Regions from separate parts of the Paraburkholderia nemoris genome, predicted to be linked through region 1. Evidence: riboswitches for the same ligand, from Rfam matches in the RefSeq annotation. Region 1 holds a riboswitch; the other holds the start of a gene.
The links. A riboswitch is a leader RNA that binds a small molecule or an ion and turns the genes downstream of it on or off. The one in region 1 is predicted to bind glycine.
Positions count from the first base shown of each region.

Region 1 (3,404 bases):
CCGGGTGTTCGAGCTTCATGAGGTGTTCCTGGCGGTGCGGGCGTCCGTTCGACTGTCGAATCGGACGCGCCGCGCCTGTCGGGTTTAAACGTAATGGTGCAACTTGCGGTGAATCAGGCGCCGACGGCCTTGGCGTACGCGTCCGCGTCGATCAAGCGATCCTGCGATGCGTCCGCAGCCGGCTTGATCTTGAAGAGCCAGTTCTCGTACGGCGCGCTGTTGACGCCATCCGGCGTGTCGGCGACGGCCGGGTTCGCTTCGATGATTTCGCCAGAGACCGGCGCGTAGATATCGGAAGCGGCTTTCACCGACTCGATCACGGCGACGGTGTCGCCAGCGTTGACGGTCTTGCCCAGTTCCTGGACTTCGAAGAAGACGATGTCGCCGAGCGCTTCCTGCGCGTGGTCGGTGATGCCGACCGTCAGCGTGCCGTCTGCTTCGGTGCGGACCCACTCGTGCGATTCGGTGTATTTCAGATCGGCCGGGATGCTCATCGGATGCTCCTATGCGGTGTTATTCGGTATGAACTTAAAAGATATGTCGCACGCGCCGGCTGCTTAAACTGCGAGCACTTTGCCGTTGCGTACGAACGGCAGTTTTACCACGCTTGCGGGTACGTTTTTGTCACGAATCTGGACGTGAACGGTGTCGCCCGGCTGCACGCCTTTCGGCACGCGCGCAAAGGCGATCGATTCCTGCATCGTGGGTGAAAAAGTACCGCTGGTGATTTCGCCTTCGCCGTGCGGCGTGACGACTTTCTGGTGAGCACGCAGCACGCCTGCCGCCTTGCCGTTTTCCTTCAGCAGGATCAGGCCGACGAACGAGGCCTGTGAGCCATCGGCCTCAAGCTTGGCCTTGCCGACGAAATCGCGCTGCGAATTTAGATCGACGGTCCAGGCGAGGCCGGCGTCCAGCGGCGAGACGTTGTCGTCCATATCCTGGCCGTAGAGGTTCATGCCGGCTTCGAGACGCAGCGTGTCGCGCGCGCCGAGACCCGCAGGGCGCACGCCTTGACGCACCAATGCGTCCCAGAATTCGCAGACGGACGTAGCAGGCAGGACGATTTCGAAACCGTCTTCGCCGGTGTAGCCGGTGCGGGCAATCATCAATTCGCCAAACGGCGTGTTGTCGACGATCGCGGCGTTAAACGGCTTAAGGAGTTCGGTGGAGGTGCGGCTGGACGGCGCGACTTGCCAGACCTTATCGCGGGCGTTCGGGCCCTGCACGGCGACGATCGCCAGATCGCGGCGCGGCGTGATGGTCAGGCCGTAGCTGCCTTCGGTGTTGAGCTTGGTGAACCAGGCGACGTCTTTCTCTGCGGTGCCGGCGTTGACGACCAGGCGGAAGTGGGTCTCGCTGAAGTAATAGACGATCAGATCGTCGATCACACCGCCATTCGGGTTCAGCAAACAGGAGTAGAGCGCGCGGCCCGGCGTTTGCAGCTTGCCGACGTTATTGGCCAGCGCGTGTTCGAAGAAGGCGCGCACGCGTTCGCCGGTGAAATCGACGACGCACATATGCGAGACGTCGAACATGCCGGCGTCGGTGCGCACGGCGCGGTGTTCGTCGATCTGCGAGCCGTAGTTGACGGGCATGTCCCAGCCGCCGAAATCGACCATGCGGGCGTTGAGCGCACGATGGGTGGCGTTGAGCGGGGTGTGTTTGAGTTCGGTCATGGGGCCTCAGGCGTCTCGCGAAACAAAAAAGGCCATGCGGCGCTACGCCTCGCGGCTGATGCCTGCGAGCGATTGCGTTGCATGACCCCTCTGTCCTCGATACCTGAGAGATTGCGCTACCGAGCGATAGTGAAGCCGTGATCGCTACGGTGAAACGCGCGCCCCTTCGGTGGGCAGCTTGCCAGAATCTGCTCGATTAAACGATGCAGACGGCTACTGCCGCTCTCCAGAGTGCGAAAAACCGATGCCTTGATGTTGCCTGGGCGCGGGTTCTTCGACGCAGTCGGTCCTTTTGCCTGAGAGTTTGCGGGTGTGCCCCTTCGGCGGCGCGGCCTGCGATTTCTGCGGCCAGCACGCTCTCCCGACGCGTGCGGCGAATGTACGCGAGGGCCGGGGGCTTGTCAAATAAAGGCCCGCAAGGGGCATGGGGGTTGGTGCTGCGGATTCGTGACAGTCAAAAAAAGCGCGGGACGTGATGCCCGCGCTTCTTTGCTTCGGTGCCTGAACCAGTGCGATTAGCCGACGCGATTAAGCGACGCGACTAAGCGCCGGTTTATTCGCCGATGGCGTGTGCCGCGTTGTCCAGTTCCTGATTCAGCACGCGCTGTTCGTCGCCGGACAGGCCGCCGCCGTGTTGCGCCGCCATGTCGTGGGCTTCCTGACGGATCACGTCGAGGCGATGGTGCAACGCGCCGCCTTGCGGGGGCGGGTAGTAGCCTTGGTTGACGCGAGCGTCGATGCGGCGGCTCAGGTTGTCGATACGGCCGTTGACCTGGTTGAAGCGCTGATCCGCGATCTGTTGCGGGTTAGGGCGCGGCGCCGGCGCGGGTTGCTGAGGGGCCACCACGCAGGCGGCGAGAGAACTGAGCAATGCGCATGCTGCAAGTGCGCGGACGATTCGGGGCATGGACTCTCCGGGAGGTCGTTGTCGTTTTGTGGTGCTACCGGGGTAGCAACGGATTGTTGGGGATTCACGCTGACCGCGGAGGCGGGGTTATTTGTAACGTTATGTTCCTTTCGGGGTTGTCAGGCTTTTGCCATTGGCGGCGGCATGGTCCGCATGCTGCCGCCAATGGCGCAGAAAGCGCCCCGTGGCGCAGAAAGCGCCCCGTGGCGCAGGAAAACGTCAGCGAATGCGCTCAAACGGCAACCGGACGCCTTCCTCCGAACTCCGGGCTGCAAGCTCGATAATCGTCATCACGTCGACTGCGTCCTGAGCACTGACGGGGAATTTCGCGCCGTTCTGAATGGCATCCGCCAAGGCAATATAAAAGCCGACGTATTCGCCATTGCGCGTAGGCACCTCCCGCTCGACTTCCTGATCGCCTTCGAGCACACGCAGCACGCCGGGCGCATTGCCGGCGCCGAACCCGTCATCGCCAGGCCGCAAGCCGGCTTTCAACTGATCTTCCTGCGTATCGAGCCCGTATTTCACGTAGCTCCCCTGCGTGCCGTGAATCGTAAACCTCGGCGCGACGTACGCAGTCAACGCGCTGGCATGCAACACCACCTCGAACTCACCGTATCCCAGCTGAATATGGACGTAGTCCGGTGCACTGGCTTGATCGCGATGCGTCCGAACCGTCGCGGACACGGTCTGCGGTGCGCCGAACAGAGCCAGCGCCTGATCGATCAGGTGCGGTCCCAGATCGAATAGCAGGCCGCCGCCGCGCGAAGCCTCCTCGCGCCAACGCTGCCGAACTTCCGGCCGGAAACGGTCGAAATGCG
Region 1 is NZ_CAJNBO010000009.1:165,231-168,634, reverse strand. Features, by position in the region: gene gcvP (aminomethyl-transferring glycine dehydrogenase) at 1-19, opposite strand, end outside; gene gcvH (glycine cleavage system protein GcvH) at 114-494, opposite strand; gene gcvT (glycine cleavage system aminomethyltransferase GcvT) at 558-1,676, opposite strand; glycine riboswitch at 1,757-1,916, opposite strand; glycine riboswitch at 1,951-2,050, opposite strand; gene KHO33_RS16150 (hypothetical protein) at 2,230-2,583, opposite strand; gene KHO33_RS16145 (oxidoreductase) at 2,803-3,404, opposite strand, start outside.

Region 2 (3,404 bases), on a different contig from region 1:
GAACTGGAACACCGTGCGCACCAGCTACAGCGCAGCCTGCTGACGCTCGATACGCGCACCGGCGACAAGGCCGAGCCGCTCTATGCCGCGCTGGGTTATCAAACGGCTGGTGTGATCCCGCAGTTTTGCCGCGACACACTGGAGGAGCGGCTCGATTCAACCACCATCATGTACAAGACGCTACGAGCGTGACGCAGGCGAGTCTGCATCGCGTGGTTTAACGGCGCGAATCGAGCGCGATGCGCACGGCCAGACCGGCGAGCACGGTGCCCATCAGCCAGCGTTGCACCAGCAGCCACACCGGGCGCCCAGCGAGAAACCCGGCGATCGAACCTGCCATGATCGCAATCAACGCGTTGATCGTGACGGAGACGACAATTTGCACGCAACCCAGCGCGATCGACTGCGTGAGCACGCTGCCGTGCTCCGGTGAAATAAATTGCGGCAGCAGCGACAGATACATCACCGCGATCTTCGGATTCGCGAGGTTCGTGACGAGCCCCATGGTGAACAGTTTGCGGCGGCTGTCGTGCGGCAGGTCGCGCACCTGGAACGGCGAGCGGCCGCCCGGCTTGACCGCCTGCCACGCCAGATAGAGCAGGTAGAGCGCGCCGCCGAAACGCAGCGCGTCGTACGCGTAGGGCACCGTCAACAGCAGCGCGGTGATACCGAACGCCGCACAAAACATGTAGAACACAAAGCCGAGCGCGACGCCGCCGAGCGACACGAGCCCTGCTCGCCGCCCCTGGCAGAGCGATCGGGAGATCAGATAGATCATGTTCGGGCCGGGCGTGAGCACCATGCCGAGCGAGACCAGGGCAAAGGCAAGCAGCGTTGTGGCAGCGGGCACGGCGTTCTCCTGTGGGAATTGAAGTCGGGCAATGCCGCCAAATATAGCCGACGCCGCCGGTTCAAGCCTTAAACCCCCACATAAAAAGTCCCTATAGGCAGTTGAATGGCTTTGATTGCGCTAGTTAGTGGGGCGGACGCGCCGTTGCATATGGCGCCGTACTGCTCAGATGGCGCGTTGCATCGAAAGAAACACTTGCGGCGAAATTTATTGCCCGGTATCGTCTAGCCGTTCTGCAATGCAGCGCGGGAGAGATCGTCAGAGGATTGTGACGACGCCGACGGAGCAACCGCCCCGGAAACTCTCAGGCAAAAGGACCGCGCAGCTGGAACATCTGGAGAGCGGCGCCATGCGCGCCCACCGAAGGGGATTCCCTGCATACCGCATGCATCGCGATGCGTATGCTCACAGGAAGAAACTCTCAGGTACATGGACAGATGGGGCATCGACGCCGGTTTCGACACGAAATCGACACCGGTGATGCTCAACTACTCTGGACCATGTCATGTCACGAATCGCCATTATCGGCGCCGGCATTACCGGCGTTACGACTGCGCACGCCCTGGCGCAGCGCGGCCACCACGTCACCGTGTTCGAACGCCATCGCTATGCGGCGATGGAGACCTCGTTCGCCAACGGCGGCCAGTTGTCCGCCAGCAATGCCGAAGTCTGGAACAGCGCGGCCACGGTGCTCAAGGGCTTGCGCTGGATGCTCACACGCGACGCCCCGCTGCTGCTCAATCCGATGCCCACGTGGCACAAGTATTCGTGGATGGGTGAATTTCTGCGGCAGATCCCGCATTACCGGACGAACACGGTCGAAACGGTGCGGCTCGCGATTGCCGCGCGCGAGCACCTGTTTTCGATTGCCGAGCGCGAAGGGATCGACTTCGATCTGGAGCGGCGCGGGATTTTGCATATCTACAAGACGCGCAAGGAATTCGATGCGGCCAGCAAGGTAAATGAACTGCTGCGCGAAGGTGGTCTGGAGCGGAATCCGGTGACGTCGAGCGAATTGCACGCGATCGAGCCCACGCTGCATGGTGATTTTTTTGGTGGGTTTTTTACGCCATCCGATTCCACTGGCGATATTCACAAGTTCACGCGTGGGTTGGCTGAAGCTTGCGTGCGGCATGGTGTCGAGTTTCACTACGACGCGGAAATTACGTCGATCGAGCAGCCGGCTGAGGGACGCTTTTCGTTGATGGTCAATCTGGAAGGTGAATCGCAACGGTTTGCTTTCGAGCGGATCGTGGTGTGCGCCGGTGTGAAGAGCCGCGACTTCGCGGCGATGCTTGGCGATCACGTGAACGTCTACCCGGTTAAGGGTTATTCGATCACCGTATGTCTCGACGATGAAGTGAGTCAGCAGAACGCGCCGTGGGTCAGTTTGCTCGACGACAGCGCGAAGATCGTGACGAGCCGGCTCGGCGTGGATCGGTTTAGGGTTGCGGGGACGGCGGAGATCAATGGATTCAATCGGGATATCCGGTCGGATCGGATTGCGCCGCTGGTCGACTGGACTCGACGGTATTTTCCTGAGGTGTCGACTTCGAAGGTGATTCCTTGGGCGGGGTTAAGGCCGATGTTGCCAAGTATGTTGCCGAAGGTTGGCCGCGGCAAACGGCACGGCGTTTTTTATAACACCGGGCATGGGCATTTGGGGTGGACGTTGTCGGCGGCTACGGCGCAGGTTTTGGCGGGGGTTGTTTCATAGGGCCTGCTTGCCTGCGCGGCGAACATCGGCCCTATGCTGCGACATCGCTTGCGTAGCGCCAGACATCCCTGAGCGGGCGCACTTCCATGGTGACGCCCATGCGACTTCTGTCATCACTTACCGCATCGCGCGGCAGGTGATGGCAGAGATTTCCGCTGCAGGATCCCGCGACTTTGAAAGTACCCACGCTTAGGGGTTCAGCAACCGGTAAGCCTTGGCTCAATTCGGCCGTTCCCCTAGCTATTGACCTGGACTTGATTTGACACGCAACTGGCGAAGCGTCCCCAAAGGTAAAACCCGCTACATCTGCTAGTGTTGTCCAATTGCGGCCCACTCCCGAGGGAATCTCCATGACCAGATCCCGCTCTGTCACACGCAACGACCCGAGCTCGCGCCTGAGTGATGGACAGGTCGCGGCTGAAGCCAGAACGCGGTTAGCGTGGGATGCCGCGGTGCCCAAAAACGCGATAAGAGTAAAGGTCTCCCACGGCCGCATCACGCTGCAGGGCGAACTTCACCGTGAGCAGCAAAGAACCGCCGCACTCGAAGATGTCGCCCGTCTGTTTGGCGTAACCGGCGTCTCGGACCTCACTACGATCAAAACCGAATAACCTCAGCCGGAGCCGGCCTGCAACAGCCTCCGGCAATGCCTCGCAATCTGCTTCTCCTCCTCGGTGTGAATCGCCCTCACCTTCCCCGCTGAATCCCCTTCCGATAGCCCCAAAAACGCAAGCCCCGCGCACACTCGCTTACGAATCTCCTCACTGTGCTCACCGATTCCACCCGTGAACACCAGCAAATCGATGCCGCCCAGCAAAGCCGCATAGGCGCCGATCG
Region 2 is NZ_CAJNBO010000001.1:611,054-614,457, reverse strand. Features, by position in the region: gene KHO33_RS02700 (GNAT family N-acetyltransferase) at 1-192, shown strand, start outside; gene KHO33_RS02695 (LysE family translocator) at 218-850, opposite strand; glycine riboswitch at 1,087-1,180, shown strand; gene KHO33_RS02690 (D-amino acid dehydrogenase) at 1,356-2,567, shown strand; gene KHO33_RS02685 (BON domain-containing protein) at 2,918-3,178, shown strand; gene KHO33_RS02680 (acetate/propionate family kinase) at 3,181-3,404, opposite strand, start outside.
Region 2: another riboswitch for glycine. It lies ahead of KHO33_RS02690 (D-amino acid dehydrogenase); the one in region 1 lies ahead of gcvT (glycine cleavage system aminomethyltransferase GcvT).